4 regions of the Pseudalkalibacillus sp. R45 genome follow, and region 2 is predicted to be linked to each of the others. Evidence: riboswitches for the same ligand, from Rfam matches in the RefSeq annotation. Region 2 holds a riboswitch; each other region holds the start of a gene.
The links. A riboswitch is a leader RNA that binds a small molecule or an ion and turns the genes downstream of it on or off. The one in region 2 is predicted to bind S-adenosylmethionine.
Positions count from the first base shown of each region.

Region 1: linked by a shared signal. The riboswitch ahead of ACTWQL_RS01920 (methionine ABC transporter ATP-binding protein) and the one ahead of metX (homoserine O-acetyltransferase MetX) in region 2 are both predicted to bind S-adenosylmethionine.
Region 3: linked by a shared signal. The riboswitch ahead of metE (5-methyltetrahydropteroyltriglutamate--homocysteine S-methyltransferase) and the one ahead of metX (homoserine O-acetyltransferase MetX) in region 2 are both predicted to bind S-adenosylmethionine.
Region 4: linked by a shared signal. The riboswitch ahead of ACTWQL_RS07400 (methionine biosynthesis PLP-dependent protein) and the one ahead of metX (homoserine O-acetyltransferase MetX) in region 2 are both predicted to bind S-adenosylmethionine.

Region 1 covers NZ_JBQQCL010000001.1:364,647-368,791, forward strand. The annotation lists gene ACTWQL_RS01910 (MetQ/NlpA family ABC transporter substrate-binding protein) at 1-37, opposite strand, end outside; gene ACTWQL_RS01915 (methionine ABC transporter permease) at 55-723, opposite strand; gene ACTWQL_RS01920 (methionine ABC transporter ATP-binding protein) at 701-1,741, opposite strand; SAM riboswitch class I at 1,851-1,964, opposite strand; gene ACTWQL_RS01925 (TlpA disulfide reductase family protein) at 2,179-2,601, shown strand; gene ACTWQL_RS01930 (hypothetical protein) at 2,572-2,925, opposite strand; gene ACTWQL_RS01935 (anti-sigma factor domain-containing protein) at 3,147-4,145, opposite strand, start outside.
Region 2 covers NZ_JBQQCL010000006.1:175,891-180,035, reverse strand. The annotation lists gene ACTWQL_RS12895 (homoserine dehydrogenase) at 1-831, opposite strand, end outside; gene ACTWQL_RS12890 (O-acetylhomoserine aminocarboxypropyltransferase/cysteine synthase family protein) at 887-2,206, opposite strand; gene metX (homoserine O-acetyltransferase MetX) at 2,242-3,321, opposite strand; SAM riboswitch class I at 3,418-3,529, opposite strand.
Region 3 covers NZ_JBQQCL010000010.1:23,067-27,211, reverse strand. The annotation lists gene ACTWQL_RS16460 (TetR/AcrR family transcriptional regulator) at 1-545, opposite strand, end outside; SAM riboswitch class I at 719-833, shown strand; cobalamin riboswitch at 890-1,084, shown strand; gene metE (5-methyltetrahydropteroyltriglutamate--homocysteine S-methyltransferase) at 1,311-3,620, shown strand; gene ACTWQL_RS16450 (glycerophosphodiester phosphodiesterase) at 3,840-4,145, opposite strand, start outside.
Region 4 covers NZ_JBQQCL010000002.1:307,092-311,236, forward strand. The annotation lists gene selA (L-seryl-tRNA(Sec) selenium transferase) at 1-735, opposite strand, end outside; partial or broken gene ACTWQL_RS07390 (Rdx family protein) at 818-1,009, opposite strand; gene selD (selenide, water dikinase SelD) at 1,179-2,231, shown strand; SAM riboswitch class I at 2,492-2,607, shown strand; gene ACTWQL_RS07400 (methionine biosynthesis PLP-dependent protein) at 2,692-3,804, shown strand; gene metC (cystathionine beta-lyase) at 3,801-4,145, shown strand, end outside.

The DNA.
Region 1 (4,145 bases), on a different contig from region 2:
TAAGTACAGTTGTTAAAAGTGTAATGAGTTTTTTCATGTTGTTATCCCTCCAAATTATCGTTTATCTGTTTGTTGTGTTAAGAAATCGCCTATCCACTGAATGATGAAGACGATGATTAAAATGATTACGGTCGCCACGAATGTCACGTCATTCTGATAACGCTGGAAACCATCCAAATATGCAAGCGTCCCTAAACCGCCTGCACCGACTACACCGGCCATCGCGATGTATGAAATCAAGGCGATTGCTGTCACTGTGATACCCGAGATCAGTGCCGGCAATGATTCAGGTAAAAGTACCTTGTATATGATCTGCCCGTCTGTAGCTCCCATCGATTTTGCAGCTTCTATGACGCCTTTATCGATCTCCCGCAATGCGATTTCAACCATCCTTGCATAGAATGGGGCAGCCCCGATTATCAGAGCTGGCAATGCGGCATTCGCGCCAAGCATTGTACCGATCAACCATGTTGTAAAAGGTACTAAAAGGATGATCAAAATAATGAATGGGATGGATCTGAATATGTTTACGAATCCAGCGATTACTGAATGAATCGCTTTGTTCTGCCAAAGGTTCCTCTTTCCTGTAAGGAACAATAATAAGCCTAATATGATTCCAAGGATGAATGTAGCACCTACTGAAATTACTGTCATATAAAGGGTCTCAACAGTAGCTTCCCACATATCCTCCCAATCAACGTTAGGAAACATTGTTGTCAACATCTGTGATCACCTCGACTTCCACTTCTTGTTGTTGAATAAAATAGATGGCTTCCTTCACTGTGTCAGGCTTTCCATCAATTTTGATGAATAATGTTCCATATGCCCCATCTCTTGTTTGTGAAATCTTGCCTTGAAGGATGTTAACATCAACTTCAAACTTTCTGATGAGATCACTTATGAGCGGTCGTCCAGCTGTCCCCCCTACGAAAGTAAGTTTAACGACCTTAGAATGGTCTCCTTTTTGAATCAGATGCTGGATTGTTTCATCCGTTTCTTCCGGTTCTGTCACCTGTTTAACGAAGTCCTGTGTTATTGTCCTCTTCGGCGTCTTGAACACATCCAGGACATGGCCTTCTTCGACAACTCGACCGTCCTCCATTACTGATACACGGTTACAGATCTTTCGGATGACATGCATCTCATGCGTAATCAGCACGATCGTCAAACCAAGTTTTTGGTTGATATCGACAAGAAGGTTCAAGATCGAGTCGGTCGTTTTCGGATCCAATGCGGATGTCGCTTCGTCACAAAGCAAAACATCTGGATTGTTCGCTAATGCTCTTGCAATCCCTACACGCTGTTTTTGTCCACCACTTAGCTGTGAAGGGTAGGAATCTCCTCTCCCGGACAACCCAACAAGATCGATCAATTCATCGACTCGCTTCACACGTTCCACCTTACTTACCCCAGCAATCTCTAAGGGAAAGGCTATATTTTCACGGACAGTGCGTGACCAGAGCAGATTGAAATGCTGAAAAATCATTCCAATATTTTGTCTAGCAATCCTCAGCTGCTTGTTATTGAAATTAGTCAATGACTTGCCGTTTATATCGACTGAACCCTCAGTCGGTTTCTCCAGCATATTGAGCATACGAATCAGCGTGCTCTTCCCTGCACCGCTGTATCCAATAACGCCGAATATTTCACCTTTTTCAACATTCAGATTGACGCCGTCCACAGCATTGACGACTCCATCTTTTGTATAAAAAACTTTCTTTATGTCTTTCAAAGTAATCATGATGATTCAGCCCTTTCTTTCTCTTATCCACTGCAAAAGTGCTGTCTGTAAATGCAAAAAACCTTTCCGCTCTGAAAATGAGCAGAAAGGCTGAATGTTCAGTCTCTCCATCTCATCTTCCAAAGCATTACACTTTGCAGGATTTGGCACCTTCTTAAACCATGTCCGGTTTACTGGTTGCCGGGCTTCACAGGGCCAGTCCCTCCGCCGCTCTCGATAAGATTAGATATATATCCGATATGTTTTATCGCTTTACTTTATTCAAGCATGAATGCATTGTAGCACGGGATATTTTTAAGTGTCAACAAAATAATATTCTCTTCAACATTCTCACTGAATTTTTGTGACGAAAACGTGTCAGTTCGCACTCGATATCGACATGTGTTAATTTCAATATAGTGGTATGGAATTTGACCGATAAAGGAGTTTAGGAACAAATGAACACTATCACTTCATTCACTCTTGAGGAATACAAAACAAATCAGAACGTCAACCTATCAGACTTTGCGGGCAAACCTGTCATCATTCAATTTTGGGTAGCATGGTGTCCTGATTGTATGAGGGAATTACCTCTTCTTGAACAATTCTATAAATCGATGAACAACGATGAAATTACCGTATTGACGGTCAACGTCATCGGCAGAGAAGGTTCTTTAGAAAAGAGGGATCAATTTATCCAAAAGAATAATCTTACCGTCCCCATCCTTCTTGATGAAGGGACTAAAGTTTATGATCAATTCGAATGCAGGTCCGTTCCCACTACGATTCTTCTAGATCAAAATCATGAAGAGCTAGCACGGTATACAGATCAAGATTCTTTTCAGGACATCTTATACGGCATCTCTCGTTTGCTTTCCTAGTAAGTAGAAGATGGATTCAAGCTTCAGGATTGTACGGTAGGACGCATTTGTTTCAATCTCTCCCTTAGCGATCAGCTCTGTCAGTTTCTGTTTGCCTTCCACCAGGGATTGCAGTACGTTCATCCGGCCATTGATCCTGATGGTATGCTGATCGACCTCTTCTTTCATGATCACTTTACACGAACGCTTACGTAAATGCATCGAAACACACTCTTCCCCATCAGCAAGAGAGACGACATAATCATTCAATCGAAAAAACGGTGACAAATAAGATTGTTCCTCAAATCTTTTTGAAAACAAATCAACGATACCGTTTATATGCATATTCCTCTCCTCACTTTTACATAGCGATTGGATCTAATGATAAATTTCTATGGGGGAAAGCGATTGTCCTTTTATAATCCTTCGACAGTTTCTCCATCAGAATTCGATATTTTCAGTTGACGATATCCGCTTCAATACAAAAAGCGCCAGACACTCACTGAATCTGAGTTTGTCTGGCACTGTCGTAGTCTATCTATTATGTACAAAAACACCACAAATCGTCATGGCTTTTTACCATGACTTCCTTTTCCGTGATTATCTTGATGGGGGTGTGAGTGCTTTTTCATTTTTGATTTTCCATTGTCTTGAGCACGGAATATGTTGATTTGCAGGTTCTCAAGTAGTTTCAATTCCTGAGGGGTCAATTCATCCGCATCTATGCCATGCAGATCCAATTTGATTTTAACCTGCAAATCATTTTCTTCATCGCTCTTTTTAGACGTTTTATCTTGATCCGAATCGCTTCGGCTGTCCTTATCTTCCTTATCTGTCTGATCCTTAGCAGGGGCTGTAGTTGCATTTTTTGCTTTCTCTACTGGTTCGGAAACAGGTTCACTTGCAGCTGCCTTTTCTTCTTCTTTTTCATCAGGGTTTTCAACTGCCGTCTTAACTTTATCTGCGACATCATCTTTGACATCACCACTCGCTGCAGTTCCGGTTTCATTTGTATCAGGTACCTCCGGCTCAGCAGGATTCGCCCCGTTATTTTCTTCGTTGAGGTCTTCTTTCTTCATCTGGTTTAGTTTACGAATATTATCCTGTTGAGGACCTTTATTAGCAGGTACAACACCTTTATCTTCGTCTAAACCAACTTGCGCCTTAGCCATGTACTTATTCATTGCAGAATAAGAAAGTCCGCTTGCTTGGTCGAGGGTGAATGTTTCATCAATATCAGAAATGTCTTCAAATACCAGATATTTACCCATGGACAAACCATTTTCTTCCGCAAGCTTTCTGGTCGCTTCCGTTGTTTCTCTTAGTGATAGAACGATTCCCGTATTCTCAATATATTTACTCGCTTTAAGTCTTTCAATTGACTTATTTAAGCGTTTACGCATTTCATCTGATATATATTCATCGTCAATCGTTGACGTGATCAACAGGTCTTCATACGTATCGAAATAACCTGATTCTTTCAAGGTTTTGAATAATGAATCGGAAAATACCAATAAAGATGAGTCTTTATATTCGTTTGAACCTTCAAGCAGTTTTTTTGCATC
Region 2 (4,145 bases):
TTCCACAGAATAAAGCGGATGGTCTTCTGAAACGACTTTCGGTTCGACATCAATTTTCAGCGCACCATCTTTATAGACGAGCGAAGCGACATGCTTTAACCGGAAACCGAACGATTCAGCTAGCTGGATATGGTTCAGAGAAATGTCCCTTATCCCTTTCCGCTCGATCCATTTCCACTCAGGGCGCTGTCCGAATAACAACTCGGTTAGGATGACGATTTTATAAAAGGCGTCGTAACCATCTACATCATTAGATGGATCAGCCTCGGCGTATCCCTTGGTCTGTGCTGACTGCAACGCATCCAAAAAAGCTGTCCGTTCATTGCGTATTTCACTCAGAATGTAATTGGACGTGCCGTTCAGAATCGCTTCAATCTTCACGACAGAATTCACCTGCAGCAATTGATGGAGGGTCCCGATGACAGGAACGCCGCCCGCAACGGATGCTTCATAAGAGATCTCAACATTCTTCGCTTGTGCTTGTTGCTTCAGTTCACGCCCCTTATGGGCAAACAGTTCCTTGTTCGCAGTTATGATATGGCAGCCTTTATCAATCGCTTTCGATAGGTATGTGTAACCGGGCTCGATCCCGACAATCGCCTCGATTACGACATCGAGATCAGGAATAGCAAGGATTTCGTCAAAATCAGTTGTTACGAGAATCTCTGGAGCAATTCCTCTTTCCTTCGTAATGTCATTGACCAGAATCCCTGCCAAATCCACCTTCTTGCCAAGAAGTGACTCCAGGCGTTCCTGATAGTTTTCAATGATTTCATAAACCCCGCTGCCGACCGTTCCAAATCCAAGCAACCCAACTTTAATGTTCCCCACTATTTCCCCTCCTATATCATTGTGATCGTTTTGGTAATCATCTTTTTTAAAAAGCTCAGCTGTTCACTTGTTCAACCTTGGATGTTAATCCTGTTGCTGCTTCAATCGCTTGTTCCAGGTCTTCGATCAGATCGTCGACGTTCTCGATGCCGACAGACAAGCGGATGAGGTCTTCTGTAACGCCAGTGGATGGGAGTTCTTCTGGTCGCAGCTGCTGGTGGGTCGTACTTGCCGGATGGATGATCAGGCTTTTCGCATCTCCAACATTCGCAAGGTGTGACCACAACTCGACATTGTTGATCACCGTTGCACCTGCATCCCGGCCACCTTTAATCCCGAAAACGACCACGGAACCAGCGCCTTTCGGTAAGTATTTATTTGCAAGCTGTTTGGACGGATGGTTTTCCTGCTCAGGATAAAGCACCCAATCGACTCCCGGATGGTCCTCAAGATACGCAACGACTTTCCGAGTGTTCGCAACATGTTCTTTCACACGTACATGCAACGTTTCCAATCCAAGTGCCAGTTGGAAGGCGTTGAACGGACTTAACGCTGCCCCTGTATCCCGTAACAGCTGGACGCGCGCTTTTATGATGAAGGCGAGTTCCGGCAGCGCTTCAGCATACACGATTCCGTTATAACTGTGGTCAGGTTCTGTGAATCCAGGAAACTTCGGGGAATTCCAATCGAATTTACCAGCATCGACAATGACTCCTCCCATCGTTGTTCCGTTGCCGCCAAGCCATTTCGTTGCTGAATGGACGACGATATCAGCACCATGTTCAATCGGTCTCAACAAGTAAGGTGTTGCTAGTGTGTTGTCGACGATGAGCGGAATACCTGCTTCGTGCGCGACTTTCGCGACCGCTTCAATATCGAGGACATGCAGTCCTGGATTTCCGAGCGTTTCGGCAAAAATCGCTTTCGTATTCGGAGTGATGGCACGACGGAAATTTTCCGGTTCCTTCGGATCGATGAAATGCGTCGTGATCCCATGTTTCGGGAGTGTAGTTGAAAACAGATTGTACGTCCCGCCGTATAACGTGGATGCTGATACGATTTCATCTCCAGACTCCGCAACATTGAAAATCGCAGCGGAAATTGCTGCCATGCCACTTGCGAAAGCCAGTCCAGCGATTCCACCTTCGAGCTCTGCTACCCGTTCCTCTACGACATTGACCGTTGGATTCCCAATCCGTGAATAGATATAGCCTTCTTCTTGCAGGCCGAAAAGATTTGCAGCATGGTCGGTATCCTGGAATTTGTAAGCGTTCGACTGATAGATCGGCAATGCTCTCGCTCCTGTCACTGGATCCGCTTCAAGACCTCCATGTACCCCAACTGTTTCAAAACGATACTTTTTCTTTTCACTCATCTCAATCACTCCTCATTATTATTTTTATAAATCACTTAAGCTTCTAATCTCGCATCCGCAACGGCTAATTGAGCCAATCGATTCTCTATGATATGCCCCCATTTCTCGAACTCTACCAGGAATCCATCATGACCAAATTTTGAATCCACTTCATAAAACTCAGCAGCACCGCCTAGCTGTTGGAGCTTTGTCACGAACTCCCGCATTTTTTCAGGCGGATAGAGCAAATCCCGTGTAAAACTGATTGCAAATACTGGCACATGAAGATGATGCATCGCATTTTCCAGACCGCCTCGCTCACGACCAAGATCATGGCTGTTCATCACTTCAAGAAGTCGGAGATAACTATCCGCATCAAAACGCTCGGTCAGCTTTTCTCCCTGATAGGATAAGTATGATTCAATGTCATAGGTGGACTGGCCATCTTTTTTGATATGATTCCGATCGAATCGCTCTTCAAAGAGCACGTCAGATCGGTAGGTGATCATGCCGATCATCCTCGCCAGACTCAAACCTTGTTTCGGAAGCTTCCCTTCACGCCAGGCTGGATCTTGCTGGATTGCCACACTCGAAATATGGTTGAATGCAATTGCGTAATCGCTGAACTGTGGTGTAACCGCAATCGGAAAGATGCTGTCGATGAAATCCGGATACATGGCTCCCCATTCAAGTACCTGCATCCCACCAAGCGACGCACCAATGACCGCTCTCATATGATTGATTCCCAGTATATTCAGAGCTACGAACTGCACTTCAACCAGGTCTCGAACTGTTAAAACAGGGAACTTTCCTCGATAAGTATCACCATCATCAGGATTCGTGGACGCTGGTCCTGTTGATCCGTTGCAGCCGCCGAGCACGTTGAATGTGATGACCTGATAACGTCTCGTATCGACATAACTGCCATCACCAGCTAAACCATGCCACCAGCCGGGATCTTCTTTTGTACCGACTGTGTATTGACTGCCGGTCAACGCATGACAGACCAGGATGACTGGGGCATTACGAGGACCGCAACGTTCATAGGCAAGCTCGATTTCATCAAGTTTTTCACCGGATTCCAGTGTGAAATTCGGGATTTGAACCGAGCCAGTTTTATAAAAAGAGTTCCCCACTGTCAGATGCCTCCTTTACTTGGATTTGAACATTTTTGCAAATTAAAAAGCCTCTCTGATAAAGACAGAGAGGCCAAATTATAAATACATTTGTCTCTCTCATCTTCCGAAGCGCACAAACGCTTCGCAGGAATTAGCACCTTTCAAACCGAAGTTTGATGGTTGCCGGGCTTCATCGGGCCAGTCCCTCTGCCTCTCTTGATAAGAGTTGAAAATCAATTTAATTTTTAAATTATTTGAATCTTAGCATGCTACAAAAAACGTGTCAATATCGAATTTCAGTTTTCGAGCAAGATTATTGGCGCTTGTCACCCTTGGCATTCCGCAGTTTTCAAGGTAGATTCTTGATCTTAATTGAGCTCAGAAAATTTATTTGAGGAAAAAAGAATGTGGGAGTTAGATCATCTTCATACACATACAAGAAACAAGAGAAAACGGCTGTACTCTGTCCGAATACGGCTCTTTTGGGACAGGAGACACAGGAAAATGCGGTACACTGTCCCATAACTGCTCTATTTGGGACAGGAGCTAGAGGAAAATGCGGTACACTGTCCCATAACCTTCTATTTGGGACAGGAGACTCAGGAAAATGCGGTACACTGTCCCATAACCGCTCTATTTGGGACTGTAGCTAGAGGAAAATGCGGTACACTGTCCCATAACTGCTCTATTTGGGACTGGAGCTAGAGGAAAATGCGGTACACTGTCCCATAACCGTCTATTTGGGACTGGAGCTAGAGGAAAATGCGGTACACTGTCCCATAACCATTCTATTCGGGACAGGGGCAAGAGAACAAATCGAAACCCTGTCTCGAAACAGCTTA
Region 3 (4,145 bases), on a different contig from region 2:
AAATAGATTTCGAGCATTTCTGCTAGACTTTGATAAGCACCCTCGAGATCGAAATCCTTATAGACCATTTTTTGTAGGGCAAGTCCATCGAAACATGCCAGCAGGATGGCAGCCAGCTGATCTTCTTTCCCATTCATTTCTGTATGCTGTTTCATGGGCATAGATAAGCTTTTTCTTCCATTTTCGAGGATTGAAGCCAGTTCTTCCTGAAGTTTTTCGTCTTTCAAACCAAGTGAAAATAATTCATATCGCCATCGATACCAGTCAGGATCATTTTCAACACGTGATTTGATTTCCTCTAACGTTTCTTGCAAGTTAAGCTCGTGCGTTTCCTTCCCAGCATATTGCTGCTGGTAGCTTTTTTGAATGCTATTCTGGACAGAGATCAGCAATTCTTCCTTACTTTTAAAATAGTAATGGACTAGACCAGGTGTAATTTCCGCTTCTCTTGCAATATCTTTAATGGATGCATTGTTGAAACCCTTACGAGCAAACACTTTATACGCAGCATCAATCAGTCGTTGTCTTTTGTCATCCTTTTTCATCATCTCACTCCAATAATTTGGTCAACCAACCAAATTATATTCCGATTTAGATTGATTGTCAATTTACCCCGAAGCCATTCGATTGTTGTCATTTTACAGTTGATTTTTATTGATCCGGTCGTTGACAGGTCAATTATTCAATGCTAGTATGCTCTTAATCAATCAAATCGTATCTCTTATTCAGAGTGGTGGAGGGACTGGCCCGATGAAACCCGGCAACCTATCAGCATATATATGTGTTGATTGTGGTGCCAATTCCAGCAAAGCATATGCTTTGAGAAATAAGAGAGGTGTGTATGTAAACCTCTCTTATAGAGGTTTTTTTCATATACACGGAAACTGAATATTGTAGATCACTCAGGTGTTGAATACGTTTACTGAGCTTATTCAACTTAAAAGGGAAGTCCGGTGAAAATCCGGCACGGTCCCGCCACTGTAATTGGGAGCAGCCTGCCAGATGTCACTATCTTATAAAGATGGGAAGGCGCAGGTATGTGAAGATCATAAGTCAGGAGACCTGCCTGTTGTTGATTGCACTAGAACCTACGAGGAATAGGGAGGTGTTGAGCGTTTTAACGGTATCAGTCTGTCATCACAGGCTGAGTTTGATCATGCTGTCAAAACAGGAGCTGTTCCATGTGAACAGTGTCAGACCTCCAAACCAACATTTAAATCAAAAATTTGTTGGTAGTTACGGAGAGGTTCAGACACTTACATGGGAGAGCTCTTTTTTATTGTCCAAACTATGAAATGGGAGGAATGAACATGTCGAAAGCAGCAAGTTCATCAATCGGTTATCCAAGAATAGGCGAAAAACGAGAATGGAAGGAAGTACTGGAAAAGTTTTGGAAGGGTAATATATCTGAAAATGAACTATCAACTAAATTAGAGAACCTTCGAATCCATAATCTCAAAAAGCAAAAAGAGATCGGGATCGACCTGATTCCTGTCGGTGACTTAAGTCTATATGATCATGTCCTTGATACAGCTGTGATGTTCGGCTTTGTCCCCGACCGTTTTCATCATCAACAAGGGAATGTCCTTTTAGCAACCTATTTTGATATCGCCCGTGGGAATAAGGAAGCCGTTGCATCAGAAATGACCAAATGGTTCAACACCAATTACCATTATATCGTGCCTGAAATCGGACCTGACGCAAAGCCAGAGCTTACAGAAAACCGCTTACTCCCCTATTTTCTGGAGGCTAAAGATCTTGGGATTAACGGAAAGCCGGTCATCCTCGGCCCTATTACATTCTTAAAATTAGCAAAAGGGTTTGACGAAAAAAATTTCAACCAATTACTCGATAAACTTGTTCCCCTTTACATACAAGTGCTGCAAGAACTTGAGAGCGCTGGTGCTGAGTGGGTACAAATCGACGAGCCGATCCTTGCAACTACGTTAACAGCTGAAGAAATCAACACTTTCAAACACGTCTATGAAACCATTGACAACAAACTAACGAGCATAAAAATCCTGCTTCAGACCTATTATGAGGCTGTATCTCATTATGAAGAGGTCGTCTCCCTTCCCGTTTCTGGAATTGGTCTTGATTTCGTCCATGATGGAGGAGCGAATTTAGCAGCACTGAAAAAACACGGCTTTCCACGCGATAAAACCCTTGCAGCAGGCGTGATCAATGGTCGCAATATTTGGCGGAACGATCTGGATAAAACAATAGGAGTGCTCGAAACCGTCCTTTCAGAAGTCGGTAAAGAGCGTTTAATTATCCAACCTTCTTGCAGCCTTTTGCACGTTCCAGTCACGGTCACAACTGAACAGGAATTGGATCCTGCCCTGAAAAACGCCCTATCATTCGCTGATGAGAAACTTGAAGAGGTAGTTGTTTTGACAGAGGGATTGAATTATGGAAGAGATGCGATTAAAGAAAAAATAAAAGAGCAATTACGCTGTCGAGAAGAACTGCTGAAATCACCTGCCATTAATAGTCAAGACGTCCAACAAGAAATGGAGCGTTGGAAAGGTGTAGAACCCAAAAGAGGAACACACTTTTCTATACGTCAAAAAATCCATGAAGGCTTTTTCAAGCTTCCGTTATTGCCGACAACCACGATTGGCAGTCTCCCGCAAACAACAGAAATCCGACAAGCGCGACAGAAATGGCGTAGAGGTGAATGGTCCGATCAAGAGTATAACGCTTTTATTGAAGATAATATAAATGAATGGATCCATCGTCAGGAGGAGCTTGGTCTTGACGTATTGGTACACGGAGAATTTGAACGCAACGATATGGTTGAGTTCTTTGGGGAAAAATTGAATGGCTTTGCCTTTACTAGATTCGCCTGGGTTCAATCTTATGGCTCCCGTTGCGTGAAACCGCCGATCATTTACGGAGATGTAGCGTTGACAGAACCGATGACCGTAAAAGAAATCAGCTACGCTCAATCGTTGACAGATAAACCGGTAAAAGGAATGCTGACTGGACCTATAACCATCTTGAATTGGTCCTTTGTCCGGGAAGATATAAGCAGGTTTGATGTCACGAAACAAATCGCACTGGCATTGCAAAAAGAAATCAGCTTTTTAGAAGAACAGGCGATCCATATGATCCAGGTTGATGAACCTGCATTACGTGAGGGGTTACCATTGAAAACCGAGAAGCAAAAACAATATTTGGAGGATGCCGTTTATGCATTCAAGCTTGCTACCAGTACTGTAAAAGATGAGACACAGATCCATACCCATATGTGTTATTCCGAGTTCGGGGAAATCATGGACACCATCGACCAATTGGATGCAGATGTCATTTCGATTGAAACAGCTCGAAGCCATGGAGAATTGATTGTAGACTTTGAGAAACAGTTTTATGAAAAGGGGATCGGGCTGGGCGTATATGACATTCACAGTCCACGCATTCCCGAGGTCGATGAAATCGAAAGAAACATCTTACGGGCATTGAAAGTCCTCCATCCCCGCCAATTCTGGGTTAACCCGGACTGTGGATTGAAAACACGGGGAATCAGTGAAACAACTGCAGCTCTTACGAACATGATCCAAGCAGCCAGACAAATTCGGGAGAAAGAAACTCAAAAGATTTTAGTCAATGAAAGATAAAGCATAAAAAAGCTGACCCGAAACATCCAAATTCATAGGTGTTTGGGTCAGCCTTTTTTGGTTATATGGGTTTTCGTGAAGTCGTAGCGGGCCACCAGAGACTTTATGCAATTCTCTTTCTCTGGCCCAATTAAAGCTGTTTCGAGACAGCAGATAGAGAATTTCGCGGTTCTCTGTCCCGAATTGAGCTGTTTCGAGACGCCTAAAACCTTATATTCGTTATCTGCCTTCCAATACTTCGTGGAGACGGTCCGGGTAATTCGTGAACATCCCGGTCACGCCCCAGTCGAGGAGTTTTTCCATGTCTGCTTTTTCGTTTACAGTATACGGATGGATCAGCAAGTCGTGTTCCCTGACCTTTAGTACATAAGCTTCATCAATCTGATCGTGGTTCATCCCGACACCGACAGCGTATTGTTTGTATTGTTCGAGTTCCGCGTCTGTAATTGTCGCTGTATGTGTATACCAGAGCAATTGGACAAGCGGAATTTTCGGATTAAGTTCATGGACTTTTTTCAAGCTTTC
Region 4 (4,145 bases), on a different contig from region 2:
TTCTGCGGGAACAGACGCTGTAAATCCGACCACTTTAAAATTACTCGTGTGGACCTTCATAAGCAACGCTGTTTCTTCATCAATCGCATGTTCGTAGTCTTGCACATGCGTTTTATTGGTCGTCCCTACTTCTTTAAGGACTGCCCCGCTTTCCTCCATGATCGAAGACACACGGAACGAACCACCGATTTCCACGAGTTCGCCTCTGGAAACGATAACATTTTTACCAGCAGCAAGCGATCTGAGTACTAGGAAAACTGCTGCCGCATTATTATTAACGACCATCGCCGCTTCGGATCCAGTAATGTCACAAATCAATTCTTCTACCAAATCATGCCTGGAACCTCTAATACCTTCAGTAATGTTATATTCCAGATTCGAGTAATGACGGGCTACTTCTGTCATCTTTTCAATTGCATTTTCACTTAAACGCGACCGTCCTAAGTTCGTATGGATCACCACACCCGTCGCATTGATCACTGGCCGGATTTTATGTACTGCTGGAGAATTCAATCTCTCATTTAGCTGATCATAGATGATATCGACCATTTCTTGCTTTGTTTCACAAGACAGCCGATTTCCAGCTAAAATCTGTTTGCGTAACGCTTCCAACTGTTCCTGGATCATGACCGTAAGACCATTTTGCGTAAGTCCTCCGTTTTCGATCATATCCTGAAAACGGGCATCGGTCTGAATGACATGGACAGCTGGAAGTAAACGTAGTTGTTCCTTCATACGAATGTCCTCCTAACGAAATCGATCCCTGCCTGTGAGGCGAAAGAACACCTCCAGGGCAGGACCCGCGGGAGGTGCTCGGTTATCCGTTCATCTTTTCGATTTCATTAAACAATTTTTCATTATCGGGAAATTCTCCGATATCAAGCTTGGAATACAACTTCTGATCATTGACCGTCACTTCGAATGCCCCGCCAGAGCTCGGGATCAAATCCAGTGAAGTAACGTCTGAACGGAATCGATTAAACAATTCTTCCGCGAAACTCGCGGCTTTCGGCGCGTAGTTTCACTGCATGCAGAATTCCACAGACACTTTATAACTCATCGAAAAACTCCTTTCTTCATCATTGAAAGTGTTTTCAAAACTTTGATATGTTAATTCTAGTATATTATTTCTCATTTCGCAAAAAAGTTGTTTATACTTATAAAAGGAGGTGCTAATGATGAGTAAAGAAGAGAAAATCCGATTGACCACCCTTTCATCTAAAGGTGGCTGAGGATGCAAAATCGGTCCTGAAGACCTGGCGCAAGTCTTGCGTCAATTACCTGAAAGAGAAAAAGACCCTAACCTCCTTGTAGGTTTAGATACATCTGATGATGCGGGAGTCTATAAACTGACAGATGACCTTGCCATCATCCAGACGGTCGATTTTTTCACTCCGATTGTCGATGATCCTTATCAATTCGGACAAATCGCGGCTGCCAATTCCTTGAGTGATGTGTATGCCATGGGCGGAAAACCAACGACAGTGTTGAATATCCTAGGATACCCGATCAAATCACTCGGTCCAGAAATCCTGGCAGAGATTCTAAAAGGAGCTTCTGATAAAGTCCACGAGTCTGGTGCCGTGATAGCTGGTGGCCATTCAATCGATGATAATGAGCCAAAATTCGGACTTTCCGTCACAGGAATCGCCCACCCGGATAAAATCTTTAAAAATGTTGGGGCACAAGCCGGTGACGCTCTGGTTTTGACAAAGCCGATCGGGGTCGGAATCCAGACAACGGCAATCAAGAGTGAACGCTTGACGGATGAACAGCTTGAACGCGTCACGACAACAATGGCAACCCTTAATAAAACAGCCGCTGAAGAGTTAGCTGAATTCCACCCAAATGCAGTAACGGATGTCACTGGTTTCGGACTATTGGGACATGCTTCAGAAATGGCTCGGGGAAGCAATGTGTCGATGCACATCCAATACGGCAAGGTTCCTATCCTCGAAGGTACGATGGAACTCGCAGAGGCTGGCGTAGTCCCAGGCGGTACGAAAGCGAATCATCGCTGGATTGCAGATGATGTGGAGTATGATGGGGTGAACGAACTTCACCAATGGATCCTTTGTGATGCTGTCACGTCAGGTGGCTTGTTGATCAGTATGCCTGAAGCGGAAGCAAAACTGTACGTGGAACGAATGAAAGAAAAAGGTGTAGAAGCGACCTCCATCATTGGAGAAGTGACTGAAAAGCAAAAACGATATTTATATGCGAGCAAATAAGATTGAAGAAAAGGATGGCTTAGTTGAGTCATCCTTTTTCGTTTGCACCGATATGCCCGATAAATTCCACATTTGCACCGATAACACTCTTCCTGCCCGCCACTGAGCATTCATATCCCTACTCCTCCAATGATACTGACCATATTCCTTAGTTTTTCAATCGGATATATACATTTAAATATTCTGATAAAATTTTAAAAAAAGACTTGAACTTCACTCTGATTTGATGTAAGTTTAGTTTCAAAATTGAATAATCGAATTTCTTATCCAGAGAGGTAGAGGGAATGGCCCGATGACACCTCAGCAACCATCAACACGTTTTCACGTTGAAAAGGTGCTAATTCCAGCAGGTTCTATGAACTTGTAAAGATAAGAAGAATGACACTACATACAAAAGTCTTCTTCTTAAGAAGGCTTTTTTCTTTTTTTTCAGGCGTTTTACAACTAAGGAGGATTATTAATGTACACATTCGAAACGAAACTAGCCCAGATCGGAAACCGCAGTGAGAGCCTCACAGGAACAGTCAATCCACCTGTATATTTCTCAACTGCATACCGGCATGATGGAATCGGTCAATCATCCGATTATGATTATATCCGGACAGGAAATCCAACACGAAAGATTCTTGAAGAGACCATCGCCGACCTAGAAGGCGGTGATCAGGGGTTCGCCTGCAGCTCCGGGATGTCTGCAATCCTGACATTGCTCTCGTTGTTCCAGTCAGGGGATGAATTCATTGTTTGTAAAGATTTATATGGCGGAACTTACCGGCTCTTTGAAAAAGGTTTCCGTAAATGGGGGCTTAACTGCAAGTATGTCGATACGGTAGACCCCGCAGCGATTGACCATGCGATCACAGACAAAACGAAAGCGATTTTCATCGAGACGCCGACCAATCCGCTTATGGAAGAGACAGATATACCAACCGTTGCTGCAATTGCAAAAGAACATGGATTATTGCTCATTGTCGACAACACCTTCTACACACCTCTATTGCAACAGCCGATTGAGCATGGGGCGGATATCGTCATCCATAGTGCCACCAAATATTTGGGGGGTCATAATGATGTCCTTGCTGGCTTGATCGTCGCAAAAGGAAAAGAACTGTGCGATGCGCTGGCAGACCACCATAATGCGGCAGGTGCTGTGTTGAGTCCATTCGATTCCTGGTTGTTGATGAGAGGGATGAAAACATTATCTTTACGCATGGAAAGACATCAGGTAAACGCGCAGCGTATCGCAGACTACTTGTCGACACACGAAGCTGTCCCCGATGTGCTTTACCCCGGTCGAGGCGGAATGCTTTCTTTCCGGATCATCGACGAATCCTGTGTCGATCCGCTTTTACAATCACTGTCACTGATATCCTTTGCGGAGAGCCTGGGCGGTGTCGAAAGCTTCATCACCTACCCTGCTACCCAGACACATGCAGATGTACCGGAAGAAATCCGCACGAAAAACGGTGTCTGTAACAGGCTGCTCCGGTTTTCTGTCGGAATAGAAGATGCCGATGATCTCATTAAAGACTTAGAGCAATCACTAACAAAAGCATGTACGGAGGTTTTAACATGAGTCACCAAAATAAACTATCATTTGAAACGAAGCTCCTTCACAATGACCATAAAATCGATCCGGCAACAGGCTCGGTCAGTGTTCCGATCCACCCTTCTTCTACCTACCACCAGTTCGATATCGACGAGTTCGGAAAATACGATTACAGTCGTTCATTGAATCCGACAAGGGAGGCATTGGAAGAAACGATCGCCTCGTTGGAAGAAGGCTCAAGAGGTTTCGCTTTCGCATCTGGAATGTCTGCGATCTCAACCGCTTTCCTCCTTTTGTCGCAAGGTGACCACGTTCTCATCTCGGAAGATGTATATGGCGGCACCTATCGTATGGTAACAGAGGTCCTG